DNA from 2 places in the Variovorax sp. P1_H12_2 genome. Region 2 is predicted to be linked to the other one. Evidence: predicted binding sites of a transcription regulator. Region 2 holds the regulator's gene; the other holds the start of a gene.
The links. Region 2 encodes HrcA, which represses chaperone genes, less so after heat shock. Its sites were predicted from a motif close to TTAGCACTCNNNNNNNNNGAGTGCTAA; they were not measured.

Region 1: rpoH (RNA polymerase sigma factor RpoH) is a predicted target of HrcA. The motif match lies at 2,632-2,658, and genes of this name have one in related genera.

What each region holds. Positions count from the first base shown of each region.
Region 1 is NZ_JBFUCI010000021.1:19,888-29,936, forward strand. It holds gene AC1D2K_RS04290 (M16 family metallopeptidase) at 1-996, opposite strand, end outside; gene ftsY (signal recognition particle-docking protein FtsY) at 1,026-2,276, shown strand; partial or broken gene AC1D2K_RS04300 (Mpo1-like protein) at 2,294-2,572, shown strand; gene rpoH (RNA polymerase sigma factor RpoH) at 2,687-3,628, shown strand; gene AC1D2K_RS04310 (DNA alkylation repair protein) at 3,680-4,513, opposite strand; gene AC1D2K_RS04315 (SCO family protein) at 4,519-5,124, opposite strand; gene cyoE (heme o synthase) at 5,133-6,038, opposite strand; gene AC1D2K_RS04325 (COX15/CtaA family protein) at 6,035-7,222, opposite strand; gene AC1D2K_RS04330 (SCO family protein) at 7,230-7,955, opposite strand; gene AC1D2K_RS04335 (SURF1 family protein) at 7,897-8,691, opposite strand; gene AC1D2K_RS04340 (twin transmembrane helix small protein) at 8,728-8,949, shown strand; gene AC1D2K_RS04345 (cytochrome c oxidase subunit 3) at 9,021-9,902, opposite strand; gene AC1D2K_RS04350 (DUF2970 domain-containing protein) at 9,954-10,049, opposite strand, start outside.
Region 2 is NZ_JBFUCI010000111.1:8,193-15,017, reverse strand. It holds partial or broken gene AC1D2K_RS13710 (branched-chain amino acid ABC transporter permease) at 1-152, opposite strand, end outside; gene AC1D2K_RS13705 (branched-chain amino acid ABC transporter permease) at 156-1,025, opposite strand; gene AC1D2K_RS13700 (ABC transporter ATP-binding protein) at 1,027-1,740, opposite strand; gene AC1D2K_RS13695 (ABC transporter ATP-binding protein) at 1,740-2,474, opposite strand; gene AC1D2K_RS13690 (hypothetical protein) at 2,741-2,950, opposite strand; gene AC1D2K_RS13685 (Hsp20/alpha crystallin family protein) at 3,258-3,695, shown strand; partial or broken gene AC1D2K_RS13680 (Hsp20/alpha crystallin family protein) at 3,710-4,111, shown strand; tRNA gene AC1D2K_RS13675 (tRNA-Arg) at 4,214-4,290, opposite strand; tRNA gene AC1D2K_RS13670 (tRNA-Ile) at 4,394-4,470, opposite strand; gene hrcA (heat-inducible transcriptional repressor HrcA) at 4,508-5,521, opposite strand; gene AC1D2K_RS13660 (NAD kinase) at 5,550-6,446, shown strand; gene recN (DNA repair protein RecN) at 6,448-6,825, shown strand, end outside.

The DNA of each region.
Region 1 (10,049 bases), on a different contig from region 2:
GAGCCGCGCGCCGGGATAGCCGTCGAGCAGGGCCGACAGCACCACCAGCGCATAGGCGTCGCTTTCCGCGGCGCTGTCGAAGGTGTCGCCGGTCCCGATCTGCGGCGTGCGAAACGCCAGCGACACGTAGGCCTGCTCGGCCGGCGCCTTGAATTCGACGCGGCGCACGCCGCGCTGCGCGGGCTCGGTGCGCGGCTTGCGCTGCGGCACGGCACGCGCCGGGATCGAGCCGTAGTACTTCTCGGCCAGGGCTCGCACCTTGGCGACATCGACGTCGCCCGCGACGACGATCGCCGCGTTGGATGGAACGTACCAGGCCTGGAAGAAAGCGCGGGCGTCGGCCGGCGTCATCGACTCCAGGTCGCTCATCCAGCCGACCACCGGACGGTGGTACGGCGAGGCGGTGAAGATCGCGGCGTTCTGCTGCTCGCCGAGCAGCGCGCGCGGCTGGTCGTCGGTGCGCATGCGGCGCTCCTCCTTGACGACCTCGATCTCGCGCTTGAACTCGTCGTCGGGCCACTGGTTGCTGGCGAAGCGGTCGGATTCCAGCTTCATGACCTGCTCCAGCTGCTCCGCCGGGATCTGCTGGTAGTAGCCGGTGTAGTCGCGGGTGGTGAAGGCGTTCTCGCGCCCGCCCAACGCGGCCACGCGGCGCGAGAACTCGCCGGGCTTCAGGTTCTTGCTGCCCTTGAACATCATGTGCTCGAGCACGTGCGCGACGCCCGAGGTGCCGTCGACCTCGTCCATCGATCCGACCCGGACCCAGAGCATCTGGACCGCGGTCGGGGCCCGCCGGTCGGGCTTGACGATCAGGGTCATGCCATTGGAGAGCGTGAACTGCTGGGCCGGGACCGGCGCTGTGGCGGCGGTCGCAGTGGTGGCGGGATCGGCAGGCGCGGGGGCGTTCTGGGCCAGGGCGGGCAGGCCAGCCAGCGCCATCAGCACCGAAGCCAGCACCGCACCCGACGCAGCGCGGCGTGGCAAGGGGTGTTTCATAGAATGGCTCGGATTGTAAAAAGCGCCCAATGTTCAGTTTCTTCAAGAAAAAACCTGCGGCCGAGAGCCCGGCGCCGGTTCCCGAGCCTGCGGCCCCGCCGGCCGAAATGCCTGCGGCAGCCCCGAAATCGGTCTTTTCGCCCTCCAGCTGGTTCGGCGGCAAGCCGGCGGCTGCGCCGGCACCCGTGGCGGCACCTGCACCTGCACCTGCGCCTTCGCCTTCGCCTTCGCCTGCACCTGCAGCGGCACCCGTGACCGCGCCAGCGCCGACGCCAACGCCGATGGCCCCCGCCCCTGCACCGGTGGAAGTGCCGGCCCCCCCCCCTCCTCCCGCATCGGCGCCGCTTCCGGCGCCGGCCCCGACACCTGCGCCCCCGCCCGAGCGCAGCGGCTGGCTCGGCAAGCTGCGCAATGGCCTGCGCAAGACCGGCAACAGCATCACCGCCGCCTTCGTCAACGCGCAGATCGACGATGCGCTCTACGAGGAACTGGAGGAGGCGCTGCTGATGGCCGATACCGGCGTCAAGGCCACCGAGCACCTGCTTGAGGACCTGCGCCGCCGCGTCAAGAGCCAGATGGCGACCGACGCCGCGCAGGTCAAGCTGCTGCTGGCCGACGCGATCACCGACCTGCTGCGGCCGCTCGAGAAATCGCTGGTGATCGGCGAGCACACGCCGACCGTGATCATGGTCGCCGGCGTCAATGGCGCCGGCAAGACCACCTCGATCGGCAAGCTCACCAAGCACCTGGCCAACGAAGGTGCCTCGGTGCTGCTGGCCGCGGCCGACACGTTCCGGGCCGCGGCGCGCGAGCAATTGCTGGTCTGGGCCGACCGCAACACGGTCGAGATCGTGAGCCAGGAAGGCGGCGACCCGGCCGCCGTGAGCTTCGACGCGGTCAACGCCGGCAAGGCGCGCGGCAAGGACGTGGTGCTGGTCGACACCGCCGGCCGGCTGCCGACCCAGATCCACCTGATGGACGAACTCAAGAAGATCAAGCGGGTCGTCAACCGGGCCGACCCCACGGCGCCGCACGAGGTCCTGCTGGTGATCGACGGCAACACCGGCCAGAACGCGCTGGCGCAGGTCAAGTCCTTCGACGAGGCGCTGGGCCTGACCGGGCTGGTCGTGACCAAGCTCGACGGCACCGCCAAGGGCGGCGTGCTGTGCGCGATCGCGCGCGAACGGCCGATCCCGGTCTATTTCATCGGCGTCGGCGAGAAGCTCGAGGACCTGGAAACCTTCGACGCCCGCGAATTCGCCCAGGCATTGCTCGGATAGCGCGCCAGCGGCCTTCGGTGGCGGCCAGCCTGGTCTATTACGCGACGCTGCGCTCCCCGGCCTTCCTCGCGACCATGCTGGTCGGCACGGTCGCCCTGCTGGCGCTGGTGCACGCGATGGGCGATCTTGTTTTGCCGGTGTCCGCCGTCATCTTCGTGGTGGCCTGGATCTTCCAGTTCATCGGCCACAAGATCGAAGGCCGGAAACCTTCCTTCTTCGAGGACATCCAATACCTCTGGGTCGGCCCGCTGTTCGTACTGTCCAGGCTTTTCGAGCGTCTCGGCCTCCGCTGGTAGGCCTGGAGGCTTGTGGCCCAGGCTATCGACCCCATAGAAAATAAGGGGGAACCCTTGCCTTAGCACTCCCTCTAACCGAGTGCTAATATGGCCATGAAAGAAGGAGTTTCCCGAATGACAACACTGTCTGGAGCCTCTGCCAACCAGCTCGCCGTCGCCAATCCCTGGTCGATGGTGCCGCCGCTGGGTAACTTGGACGCCTACATCTCGGCAGCCAACCGCCTGCCTTTGCTGACGCTCGAAGAGGAGCAGGGCTTCGCGCGCAAACTGCGCGACGACAACGACCTCGAAGCCGCCGGTGCGCTCATCTTGTCGCATCTGCGCCTTGTCGTCTCTATTTCCCGCCAATACCTGGGTTATGGCCTGCCGCACGGCGACCTGATCCAGGAAGGCAATGTCGGCCTCATGAAGGCCGTYAAGCGCTTCGATCCCGACCAGGGCGTCCGGCTGGTGAGCTACGCCATGCACTGGATCAAGGCCGAGATCCACGAGTACATCCTGAAGAACTGGCGCATGGTCAAGGTCGCGACGACCAAGGCCCAGCGCAAACTGTTCTTCAACCTGCGCTCGATGAAGCAGGGTTTCAAGGCCGATTCGGCCGCCGCCGACGGTGGCACCCACCGCGAGACGCTGAGCCCGGACGAGGTTTCGCAGATGGCCACGCGGCTGAACGTGAAGCCCGAGGAAGTGCTCGAGATGGAAACCCGGCTCTCGGGCGGCGACGTGCTGCTCGATCCGAGCCCGTCCGACGACGGCGACGACGGCTTCGGCCCGATCGCCTATCTGGCCGACGCCACGCAGGAGCCAACCGCACAGCTCGAATCGCGGCAGCGCGACCGGCTGTCGACCGACGGCATCTCGACCGCGCTGGAAGCCCTGGACGAGCGCAGCCGCCGCATCGTCGAGGAGCGCTGGCTCAAGGTCAACGACGACGGCTCGGGCGGAATGACGCTGCACGACCTGGCTGCGGTCTACGGCGTGAGCGCCGAGCGCATTCGCCAGATCGAGGTGGCAGCGATGAAGAAAATGAAGAAGGCCTTGGCCGAATACGCCTGAAGCGCCCTTCTCCCTCGCATCAAGCCCGGCCCCGTGCCGGGCTTTTCTTTTTCAGGCCGCCTCGGGCGCCCGCTTCGCCAGCGTCCTCGACGCCCGACGCACGATGTAGCCGGTTTCGGCCGAGTCGCTCTCGGCCAGCCAACGGTCGCAGGTGGCTTCGACCCAGTCCGGTTGCGTGCGGCTCGCGTCGTTGAGCCAGTTGGCGACCGAGTTCTGGACATAGCGGCTGGGGTCCGACCTGAGCGGCTCCAGCAGCGGCAGGCCGAGCCAGGGCTCGGCCTTGAGGCGCTCGATCTGGGCGCACCAGACGCCGCGCGGCCGAGTCAGTTCGCTGGCGAAGCGGCGAATGTTCGGGTCCGGGTCCGCCGTCCAGGGCTGCAACCGCTCCAGGGCCTCGTCGAGCGAGCGGATGGTCGCGTCGCGCACCGCCATCCACGCCATCTCGCGCACGCCGAAATGCGGATCGGCCGCAAAGCGCCGGGTGGCCTCCAGTTGCCCGGCCAGCGACAGGCCCGACATCGGGATCCACTGCGTCGCCCAGCAACGCGCCACGTCGCTCGGATGGGTGGCCAGCCGATGGGCCACCGCGTCGCGCTCGGGATGCGCGGCCGTGAGGTCGTAGAGCGCCCGCGCGATGTGGCCGTGGCGCTRCATCGGCTTGAAGGCTGCCAGCATTGCGAAGGTGTCGCCCAGGCGTTCGCTGGCCGCATCGAGCCCGATCTGCGCGGCCACGCTGCGCGCCAGCCTCGGCAGCTCCAGCGCCATGAATTCGTTGAGATTGACGGTCTCGAGCAGGCCGTCGTTGAGTGCCTCCAGCACCTCGGGCGGGATCAGCGCCATGCGGAAGGCGCCCTTGCGCTGCAGCAAGTGATCGACCGAGGCCACGGCGCTCAGGACTTGAGCAGGGCCTGGAGGTCCGCCACCATCGGCGCCACGCCGGCGCCATAGCGCGCGTAGAGCCGCAGCCGGCCCTGCGGGTCGTAGACGAAGCTGGCCGCCGAGTGGTCCATCGAATAGCTCGTCGGGGTCTTGCCGTCGACCTTCTTGAAGTAGACCTTGAAGTCCTTCGCGAGCGCCGCGAGCTGGTCGGGCGTCGGGATCAAGGCGACGAAGGAAGGGTCGAAGGCGCCCATGTAGGCCTTCATCACTTCCGGCGTGTCGCGCGCCGGGTCCACGGTGACGAACAGCACCTGCAGCTTGTCGCCATTGGCACCCAATTGCTGCTTGACCTGCGCCATCTCGCTCATGGTGGTCGGGCAGACATCCGGGCACTGGGCATAGCCGAAGAACAGCACCACCGCCTTGCCCTTGAAGTCGGCCAGCGTGCGAGTCTTGCCGTCGGCATCGGCCAGCGAGAAATCCCTGGCGTAGTCGGCGCCCGTGATATCGATCGCATGGAAGCTGGGCTTGGCTTCGGAGCAACCCGCGAGCTGGACGCCCGCGAACGCGGCGACGCCGGTCCAGGCCAGGGTTTGGAGCAATTGCCGCTTGTTCATGGGTTCGATCATCGGAGGTAGTGGTCGACCAGCAGCGCGGCGAACAGCACGCTCAGGTGGATCAGCGAAAAGCGGAAGGTCTTGCGTGCGAGCGCGTCGGAATAGTGGCGCCACAGCGCGAAGGCATAGCCGGTGAAGCCGATGCTGACGCCGATCGCGACCACCAGGTAGAGCCAGCCGCTCATGCCGTAGATGAAGGGCATCAGGCAGGCAGCGAACAGGATGAAGGTGTAGAGCAGCACCTGAAGCCGCGTGAACTCATTGCCGTGGGTCACGGGCAGCATCGGCAGTCCCGCCTTGCGGTAGTCCTCGACCCGGTAGAGGGCCAGGGCCCAGAAGTGCGGCGGCGTCCACAGGAAGATGATCAGGAACAGGATCAGCGCCTCGGGGCCGACGTCGCCGGTCATCGCGGCCCAGCCCAGGACCGGCGGCATCGCGCCCGAGGCGCCGCCGATCACGATGTTCTGCGGCGTCAGCGGCTTCAGGATCACGGTGTAGATCACCGCGTAGCCGACGAAGGTCGCGAAGGTCAGCCACATGGTCAGCGGGTTGACCGTGAACCACAGCAGGGCCGAGCCCGCCGCGCACAGCGCCGCCGAGAAGCTCAGCGCCTGCCGGTCGCTGAGCTGGCCGCGGGCCGTCGGCCGCCAGGCGGTGCGCTTCATCTTGGCATCGATGCCCTTCTCGACCAGGCAATTGAAGGCCGCCGCCGCACCGGCGACCAGCCAGATGCCGAGGCAGGCCAGCGCGCCCTGCTGCAGGTCGGCCAAGGTCGGCACGCCGGGGACCGCGAGCACCATGCCGATCAGGGCACAGAAGACGATCAGTTGCACCACGCGCGGCTTCGTCAGCGCATAGAACTGGCGCAGCACGCTGGCGGTGGTCGGGACGGGAACAGACACGGGGGCGCTCATCGGGCCACCTCCATTTTGGGAACACGGGCGCCGGCGCCGGCCGCACTGCGGGCGCCCTCGCGACGGCTTTCGCACAAGGTCCAGGTCAGCACCACCGCGAGCGCCGCGGCGCCGCCGGTGTGCAGCAGTGCCGCCGCGAGCGGCCAACCGAGCAGCACGTTGCCGAGGCCGCTGGCGAGTTGCAGCAGCGCCAGCACAGCGAGCCAGCGCGCCTGGGCGCGCAGCGGCTCGATGCGATACAGACGCCAGGCCAGCAGGCCGATGGCGGCGAACACGAGGTAGGCCATCAGGCGGTGCGCGTAGTGGATGGCGGTGAGCGCGGCAAAGTCGATCGGGGCGCCGGCGGTGGTCTCGCCGAGATGGCGCCAGATCTCGAAGCCCTGGGCGAAGTCCATGGGCGGCCACCAGCTGCCCTGGCAGGTCGGGAACTGGGTGCAGGCCAGCACGGCATAGTTGGTGCTGACCCAGCCGCCCAGGGCGATCTGCAGGCCCAGCAGCGCGGTGGTGGCGATCAGCAGCGTGCGCAACGCCGACGGCAGGGCCGTGGGCAGGCGCTGCAGCGCCGCCTGCTGGTAGCGCACGGCCTGGATGCAGAGCAGCGCCAGCAGCGCCACGGCGCCCAGCAGGTGCAGCGTGACGATGGCGGGGAAGAGCTTCCAGGTCACGGTCATCGCGCCGAAGGCACCCTGCAGGCAGACCCAGGCCAGCGTGGCGGCGGGCCACCAGGCGCTCAGCGCGCGCTCGCCGCGGTGGTCGGGCAGGCGCTGCCGCCGGCGTGCGACCCAGGTCGCGATCGCCAGCACCAGGATCAGGAAGCCGACCCCGGTGGCCAGGTAGCGATGGACCATCTCGACCCAGGCCTTGCTGTGGGTCACCGGCCCGGTCGGCTGCGCGGCTTGCGCCATCGCGATGTCGTGGCGCGCGCCGAGCGGGCTGGCGTTGCCGTAGCAGCCGGGCCAGTCGGGGCAGCCCAGGCCCGAGTCGCTCAGCCGGGTGAAGGCGCCGAACAGCGTCAGGTCGAAGGTCAGGAACAAGGCGAGCACGGTCAAGGCATGCAGCCGGCGCGCGGCACCGGCGCCCGCGTTGCGCCGCCAGACCCAGATCAAGGGCCCCAGGGCCAGCAGCACGCCGACCGCCAGCAGCCAGGCGATCGGCTTGAGGTCGTAGAGCGAGGTCGTGTCCATGGCGGGATCAGCGGCCTGCGTCGTCCCAGGACGAGGAGGCGCGCAGCAGCCGGTCGAGGTCGCGCTTGCCGCGGCTGGCGCCGGCGGCGTCCATGCGGGCCGGAAAGCGCATCATCAGGTTGCCCAGCGGGTCCACCACGAAGAGGTGTTCCGCCGGCGCGTGGCCCGCGCTCGCGGGCAGCCACTTCGCGATCTCGGCGGCCGGCAGGCGCAGCACGGTCGCGCCGCGCAGGCCGTTGGCCAGGCGTTCGGGCAGCGGTTGCGCATCGCTGACCAGCCAGACGCGGTCGAGCCGGTCTTTTTCGCGCCCCAGGCTCTCGCGCAGTTGGCGCTGCAGATAGAGCTGCTGTTCGCACAGGGCGTCACAGGCCGCATCGGCCACGGTCAGCAGCAGCCACTGGCCCTTGAGCGACGGCAGCCGGACCGTCTTGCCGTCCGGCTGCGTGCCCTCGATGTTCGGCAGCGGCCGCTGCGGATCGATCAGCTCGCCGTAGACGCTGCGGCCCTCGGGACGCACCACGTAGTAGGTGAAATAGGAGGCGACCACCGGTGCCGCGCAGCACAGCAGCACGAAGATCATCTTCCAGCGGCCCTGGACCGTGCGCCGGCCTTCGGCGCCCGCGAGCGCCTGGCGCGGCGACGGCATCGAGTGGACGGTCAGGCCGAGCGGCTCGTCAGCCACGGCGGGCAAGGCGTGCGCGGCGGAAGGGGGCGATGAATTGAAACCAGACATAGAGGAATACCACGAGGGCCGAGAGGCCGAACCACTGGAATGCATAACCGTAGTGCTTTTCGACACCCAGCGCAGGGGCCGGCCAGTCGCGCTGCAAGCCCTCGGACGCCGAGCCGGTCTGCTGCAGGGAGACATCGGTCCGCAGGGGCAGACCGGTTTCGGCGCGGAACGCTTCAAGACCGAGATTCTGCCGGATGAGCGAAGACCCCGCGGGCGCTGGCGTCGTCGCGGCGGAATCGGCCTTGCCCAGTTCCAGCAGATGAGCCGGCGGCGGCGCGATCCTGGCGGTCACTTCGACCAGGCCGGCCGGCGTCTCGATCGCCTCGAGCCGGGTCCGGTCGGTGAAGTTGCGCTGGATCCAGCCGCGCTGGATCAGCAGGGTCTGGTCGCTGCCTTCGAGCGCGAAGGGCGTCAGCACGTAGAAGCCGGGCACGCCATGCATCTGGCGGTTGTCGAGGTAGACCGTGTGCGGCGCCAGCCAGAGTCCGTGCAGCCGAACCGGCCGGTGCATCTGGGCGGCCGCATCGCCGAGCGCCAGGAAGGCCTCCTGGTCGAGCGGCGGCAGGTTGTTCTGGGCGTCGATCTCGGCCTGCAGCGCTTCTTTCTGCGCCGCCCGCGACAGCTGCCAGCGACCCAGCGAGACCGTGGCCGCGAGGGTCAGCAAGGCGACAGCGGTGACGAGCCAGAAGCGGCCGGTGCGCGGGCCGCGAACCGTGTCCGGGACATCCGCGTTCAAGGCCGCGGGCGGCGCCGACGGCCGATAATGTGGGTCATGAAATACCTTGTCGCCCTCGCCTTCCTGGGCATCCTGGGCAGTCTCGCGGTGGCGCTGTTCTTCATGTTGAGGGACGGGCGCGAGGGCCGCGCCAAGAGCAGCGGCATGGCGCGCGCGCTCACGGTTCGGATCGGACTTTCGGTCGTTTTGTTCCTCTGCGTCCTGCTGGCGTGGAAATTCGGCTACATCCAGCCGGGGGGCCTCCCGATCGGCAAGTAGGTGATGCTCGTTCCACGAAATCCATGAAAAAAGCGCCTCGCGGCGCTTTCTTTTTTTGCCGTCGCTGAAGCTCAAAGCCAATAGACCAGGAAGTACAGGCCGAGCCACACGACGTCGACGAAGTGCCAGTACCAGGCGGCGCCCTCGAAACCGAAGTGCCGCTCGGGCGTGAAGTGGCCGCTGCGCAGGCGCAGCGTGATGAAGAACAGCATCAGCATGCCGATGAACACGTGCAGACCGTGGAAGCCCGTGAGCATGAAGAAGGTCGATCCGTAGGCGCCGGAGCTGAGCTTGAGGTTCAGCTCGGTGTAGAGGTGGTAGTACTCGTAGCCCTGGACGCTCAGGAAGCTGAAGCCCAGCAGCACGGTCAGCCACATGAAGCGAATGGTCTGCGCACGATGGCCGGCACGCAGCGCGTGGTGGGCGATCGTCAGCGTGACGCCGGAGCTCAGCAGCAGCGCGGTGTTGATGGTCGGCAGCCAGAACGGGCCGACGGTCTGGAAGGGCTCGACGATGCCGGCCGGCGAACCGGTCACGCCGACCGCCGCCGTGGGCCACACGGCCTTGAAGTCGGGCCACAGCAGCGCGTTGTCGAGGCTGCCCAGCGCGGGCAGCGCATGCGTGCGCGCCCACCACAGTGCGGTGAAGAAGGCGCCGAAGAACATCACTTCGGAGAAGATGAACCAGCTCATGCTCCAGCGGAACGAGAGGTCGACCTTGTGGCCGTACAGGCCGCCTTCGCTTTCGCGGATCGAGGCGCTGAACCAGACGTAGAGCGTGCCGAGCCAGACGATCATGCCCGCCAGCAGCGACCAGGCGCCCCACTGGTGGCCATTGATCCATTGGGCCGCGCCCAGGATGACGAAGAGCAGGCCGGTCGCGGCCATGACCGGGTAGGCCGATGGCCCGGGCACGAAGTAGTAGGGCGTGGTGCCGTGGGTGGTTGAGCTCATATCAGATCCTGGCTTTCTTCTCTCGATTCGAATTCTGTGGGATGTGTGTGTTCAGGTTGCGGCCACCCAGCGCACCAGCAGGATCAGCCCGGTCACGAACAGTGCGACGGCGACGAAGGCGACCGCGATGATGTGCAGCGGATTGAG
Region 2 (6,825 bases):
GCGATGGCATAGACCAGCGCCAGCGTGAACTGGAACACCCGGTAGTTGCTGACCAGGAAGGGCAGCGCGCAGGCCACCACGGCCAGCAGCAGCAGGCCGACCAGGCGAAGCCTGGTCGATGGCTTGCGGGTGGGCGCGTGCGGCTCGGTCATGGTTCAGACCCGCGTGACGTTGACTTTGCCGAACAGCCCCGACGGCCGGATCACCAGCACGCCGACGATCAGCACCAGCGCCACCGTCAGCTTGAGCTCGGTGCCCAGCACGGCGCCGACCAGGTTCTCGAGCACGCCGACGATGAAGCCGCCGAGCACCGCGCCGCCCGGGCTGTCGATGCCGCCGAGCAGGGCGGCGGCGAAGGCATACAGCAGGATGCCGGCCATCATGTTCGGCTCGAGGAACACGGCGGGCGCGACCATGATGCCGGCGATGGCGCCGATCGCCGCCGCCAGGCCCCAGCCCAGGGCCAGCATCCAGCCGACGCGGATGCCCACCAGCCGGCTCGAGTCCGGGTTCTGCGCCGCCGCGCGCATCGCCAGGCCGAGCGGCGTGTAGCGGAAGAAAACGAACACCAGCGCCAGCACCGCCAGCGTGATGCCGATCGAACCCAGCTCGTGCGAGGACATGAAGCGATTGCCGAACAGCGGCTCGGTCGGGAACGGGCTCGGGAAGGGCTTGATCGTGTAGCTGAAGATCCAGCCCGCGAGGCTGTTGAGGATCACCAGCAGGCCGATGAAGACGATCACGACCGAAAGAATCGGCGCGCTCTCGACCGGCCGCACGACGATGCGCTCGATCAGCACGCCGAGCACGAAGGCGACCGCCACCGTGGCGAAGAACGCCGCCCAGTACGGCATGCCGGCCTGCATCAGGCTCCAGGCGATATAGGTGGAGAACATCGCGAGTTCGCCCTGGGCGAAGTTCACCAGGTGCGTGGCCTGGTAGATCATCACCAGCGCCAGCGCCACGCTGGCATAGATGCCGCCGGTGGCGAGTCCGGAGAGCACCTGGTGCAGCAGCAGGTTCATTTCAATATCCGAGGTAGGAGCGCCGCACCGCTTCGTCGTTGCGCACGGTTTCGGCGCTGCCCGAGATCACGACGCGGCCGGTTTCGAGCAGGTAGGCATGGTCGGCCAGCCGCAGCGCCAGCGCCGCGTTCTGCTCCACCAGCAGCATGCTCACGCGTTCCCTGGCATTGATCTCGCGCAGGATCTCGAACAGCTCCTGCACGATGCGCGGCGCCAGGCCGAACGAGGGCTCGTCCAGCAGCAGCAGCCGGGGCCGCAGCATCAGGGCGCGCGAGACGGCGAGCATCTGCTGCTCGCCGCCCGAGAGGGTGCCGGCCTGCTGGAGGCGGCGCTCCCTGAGCCGCGGGAAGTGGTTGTAGATGCGTTCGAAATCGGCCGCCACCTCGGCCTTGTCGCGGCGCGTGTAGGCGCCCAGGCGCAGGTTCTCCTCGACGCTCAGCGCGACGAAGGTGCCGCGCCCGTCGGGCACGTGGGCCACGCCCAGGCGCACGATGGACTCGGTCGCGCGGCCTTCGATGCGGTGGCCGGCGAAGTGGATCTCGCCTTCGGTCTTGACCATGCCGCAGACCGCGCGCAAGGTGGTCGTCTTGCCGGCGCCGTTGGCGCCGAGGATGGTCGTGATGCCGCCTTCCTCGACGTCGAAGTCGATGCCGTGCAGCACCTGGCTCGCGCCGTACTGCGCGCGCAGTCCACGGACTTCGAGCAGGCGGGCCATCAGCCGGCGTCCCCCAGGTAGGCGCGGATCACCTCGGCGTTGGCCTGCACCTCGGCCGGCGAGCCGTCGGCGATGATGCGGCCGAAATCCAGCGCCACCACCTTGTCGGACACCCGCATCACGAGGTTCATGTGGTGCTCCACCAGCAGCATCGTGAGCTGGAGCCGCGCGCGCACTTCGCGCAGCAACGCCATCAGCCTGCCGACCTCCTCGTGGTTCAGGCCGCCGGCCGGCTCGTCGAGCAGCAGCAGCTTGGGCTGGCTCGCCAGCGCCCGGGCCAGCTCGACGCGCTTCTGGGTGCCGAAGGGCAGGTCCATCACGCGCGTGCCGGCCACGGCGCCGAGGTCGAGCAGGCCGACCAGCTGGTCGGCATGGGCTTCGAGCACCTGTTCCTCGCGCCGCACCCCCGGCAGCCGCAAGGCGTTGGCGAAGAAGCCGCTGCGGGTGCGGCAGTGGCCGCCCAGCAGGATGTTCTGCCGCACGGTCATGGTCCGGAACAGCGCGAGGTTCTGGAAGGTACGGCCGATGCCCATCGCCGCGATGCCGTGCGCCGGCGTCTCGACCAGCGAGCGGCCCTCGAACGAGATGCTGCCCTCGCTGAAGGCGTAAAGCCGCGACAGGCAGTTGAAGAGCGTGGTCTTGCCGGCGCCGTTCGGGCCGATCAGGCCGACGATGTGGCCCTCCGGCACCGAAAACGACACCTTGTCGAGCGCCGTGATGCCACCGAAACGCACGGTGACACCTTCGACGCGCAACAGATCGGCACGGTGGGCAGGCGAGGCGATGGCCGACTCCTTGCACGGTGGGGCCGCGGCCGACCTCGGCCCAGCCTGCACCCGGACTTGCGTCTAGATGCCACTGGATACAAAAGATACCGGCGTTTGAAGGATCGGAAAGCCCGGCTTTACCCTTGCCCGTGCGCAGCCGCCGCCCGCGGCTGCGCCATCGCGGGGGTCGCGACGGCGCGGGACCGGGTCGGAGGTCGGATCAGGTGCGGCGCTCAGCCCACTTGCGGTTCCGACGGCGATTCGCCCTGCGGGACGATTTCCTGTTCCTGGTCTTGCTGAACTGCCGACGCCTGTTTTCCGAAGGCGCCGCGCGCGACGCCCCGGACGAGATGCCGCGGCGCATGGTGCGTCTTCTTCAGCTGGGCCAGGGCCTCGCTGCGTGCGGGCTCGGAGGCCGGCAGGAACTTTTGCAATGAACTCATCGTGGTCGCCCCAATGAACGCCAGGCATATGAAAGCGGCCCCTGGCTTGGCCGAGGGTCGGATTATGGGCGTCCGGTTGCCCGCAGTCACAGGGCGCCCACGGCGGCGGTAATGTTGCTTGCGGCTCGCGGTTACACCTGCCGCATTGCCGACTCGCCCCAAGCGGCGCGCCAGCGCGTTCTGTGACGCCCTGAGCAAGTTTGGCCGGGTCATCCCTTGAAGTTTCGCAAGCCGATCCTAGTTTCCAATCCGGAAGCGCTGGAGACGCCTCCAGCGCCCACCTCAACCCTGAATGGAGGTATGCGCCATGTATCGATCCCTTTTTTCACGCGACATGTTCGCGGAGATGGATCGCCTGCAGCGCGAGATGCAGCAGGCCTTCGACCTCTCTCCCACCATCCGCGGCTTCGGCCGCAGCGCTTTCCCTGCTCTCAACGTCGGTGGCACGGCCAAGACGGTCGAAATCTATGTCCTGGCGCCGGGCGTCGATCCCGCGACGCTCGAGATCAACCTCGACCGAGGCATCCTCAGCATCGCCGGCGAGCGCCAGAGTGCGGCGCCGCAGCCCGGCGGCAAGGAGACGCTGCACATCAACGAGCGTTTCGAGGGCACCTTCCGCCGGGTGCTGAGCCTGCCCGACGACGCCGACCCCGAGGCGGTCGAGGCCAAGGCGCGGGACGGCGTCATCCACATCACCGTCCAGCGCCGCGCCTCCGCCTTGCCGCGACGCATCGCCATCCAATGATCGGGAGAACAGCCATGAACGACATCCAGAAGAGAAACAAGTCCTCCGACGTGGTCGCGCGCAAGGACGAGCGGCGCTACGCCGAGGCCGCCCTCACGCCCCCCGTGGACGTGATCGAGGACAGCGCCGGCATCACGCTGTACGCCGACCTGCCCGGCGTGCCGCGCGACAAGCTGCACCTGAACGTCGAATCCGATTCGCTGACGATCGAAGGGGAGATCGACATGGCGGTGCCCGAAGGGCTGCAGTCCAGCCACACCTAAGTCGGCCTCGGCCGCTTCCATCGGGTCTTCACGCTGAGCAAGGAACTCGACACCGAGAAGATCTCGGCGGAGCTGGTGCAGGGCGTGCTCAAGCTGCGGATTCCAAAGACGGAACACGCTCAACCGCGACGCATCAATGTCGACGTGACCTGAGCGCCCGGCCGCGACGAGGCGAAAGACAGGTCGCCGTCGCGCAAGAAGTCGCGCAAAAGAAAAAGGGTTAGGACGCGTGAACGTCCTAACCCTTTAAGAGAGTGGTGCGGCTGGCAGGAATTGAACCCACGACCCCTTGGTTCGTAGCCAAGTACTCTATCCAACTGAGCTACAGCCGCACAGCTTTCGATTATAGCGCCAATTTTCGGTATCTGTCGACGCATCGGTTTTTGTTTTGCAAAAGACCGAGCGCGGGAGCAGACCTGAACTTCAATGAATGCCTGGTAGGCCGTCCTGGGCTTGAACCAGGGACCAACGGATTATGAGTCCGCTGCTCTAACCAACTGAGCTAACGGCCCACGCGCCCCGGATTCTAGTGGGCCGCGACGCCGTGCCCTACTTGCGGTGGCTCAGCGCGTTGGTGACCAGCTTCGAGGTGATGTCGACAATCTGGATCATGCGCTCATACGGCATCCGCGTGGGACCGATGACCCCCAGCGTGCCGACCACCTGTCCGTCGACCTCGTAGTTCGCGCTGACGATCGACAGGTCGTCGAAGGGCACCACCTGGCTTTCGCCGCCGATGAAGATGCGCACGCCCTCCGCCTGGCTCGAGACATCCAGCAGGCGCATCAGCTGGGTCTTGTGCTCGAACAGCTCGAAGGCGCGCCGCAGGTGGCTCATGTCGCTGGAGAAGTCGGTCACCGCCAGCAGGTTGCGCTCGCCCGCGATCACGACTTCGTCCTGGGCCTCGGTCATGACCTCGGAGCTGACCTGCACGGCGGCCTGCATCAGCGCCGCGATCTCGCCGCGCAATTGCTCGACCTCGGACTGCAGGCGGTCGCGCACCTGCTCGATCGTCAAGCCGGCAAAGTGGGCATTGATGTAGTTCGACGCCTCGACCAGCTGCGACTGCGAGTAGTCGACCTCGGGGAATATCACCCGGTTCTGAACGTCGCCGTCGGGCGCGACGATGATCACCAGCAGACGGCGGTCGGCCAGCCGCAGGAACTCGATCTGCCGGAACACCGAGGCACGCCGCGGCGCCATCACCACGCCGACGAACTGCGACATGTTCGACAGCAAGTGGGCGGCGTTCGTGATCACCTTCTGCGGCTGGTCGGGCGCCAGGCTCGGCGCCGAGGCCGAGGTGAACTGCTCGTGCTGCGCGGTCAGCATGGTGTCGACYAACAGCCGATAGCCGCGGGCGGTCGGAATGCGACCCGCGGAAGTGTGGGGGCTTGCGATCAGCCCGAGCACCTCGAGGTCGGACATCACGTTGCGGATGGTCGCCGGCGACAGGTCCAGCCCCGGCGCACGGGAAAGCGTGCGCGATCCCACGGGCTGCCCGTCGGCGATGTAGCGCTCGACGAGAGTCTTCAGCAGCAACTTGGCACGGTCGTCCAGCATCGAATGATTTTAATGTTGTAATTTGTGAATGAGCTCCCGCTTTCGGCATGTCGCACTGATCGGTAAATACCAGGCCTCCGGCGCCCGGGCGCAATGCGGCGCGCAGGACGACATCATGGAAGGCATCGGCGCCTTCCTCGAATCGCAGGGCTGCAAGGTGTTCGTCGAGAAGTCGCAATCCGACGCCGTCGAAACCGGCCCCTATCCCGCGCTGACGGTGGAAGAAATCGGCCAGCAGTGCGAGCTCGGCCTGGTGGTCGGCGGCGACGGCACCATGCTCGGCATCGGTCGCCAGCTCGCGCCGCACGACGTGCCGCTGATCGGCATCAACCGCGGCCGGCTCGGCTTCATCACCGACATCTCGCTCGACAACTACCAGGCGACGCTGATCCCGATGCTGGCCGGCGACTACGAGGAAGACCTGCGCACGCTGATGAAGGCGCGGGTGATGCGCGGCGACGAATCGGTGTTCGACACCCTGGCAATGAACGACGTGGTGGTCAATCGCGGCGCCACCTCGGGCATGGTCGAGCTGCGGGTCACGGTGGGCGCCCATTTCGTCGCCAACCAGCGCGCCGACGGCATGATCATCGCGACCCCCACCGGATCGACCGCCTATGCGCTGTCGGCCGGCGGGCCGCTGCTGCATCCCGCGGTGCGGGGCTGGGTGCTGGTGCCGATCGCGCCGCACACGCTGTCGAACCGGCCGCTGCTGCTGCCGGACGCGGACGAGGTCACGATCGAACTGGTCGGCGGGCGCGACGCCAGCGCCAATTTCGACATGCAATCGCTGGCCACGCTGGCCATCGGCGACAAGGTGATGGTGCGCCGCTCCGACTACCGGGTGCGCTTCCTGCATCCCAAGGGCTGGAGCTACTTCGACACCTTGCGCCGCAAACTGCACTGGAACGAAGGGGGATCTTGAGATGGCGTTGAGGCGCATTGCGCTGCGGGATTTCGTGATCGTGCATGCGCTCGAGCTCGATCTGGCCGGCGGCTTCACGGTGCTCACCGGCGAGACCGGTGCCGGCAAGTCCATCCTGATCGACGCGCTGCAGCTGGCGCTCGGCAACCGGGCCGATGCCGGCGCGGTGCGCGAAGGCGCCGAGCGGCTGGACGTGAGCGTCGAATTCGACACCGACCCGGGCCTGGCCGACTGGCTGGAGGAAGGCGGCTTCGAGGGCGGTGATGTCCTGCTGCTGCGCCGCACGGTCGACCTCCAGGGCCGCAGCCGCGGCTGGATCAACGGCAGTCCGGCCACCGCCACCCAGTTGCGCGAGCTCGGCGACCGCCTGCTCGACATC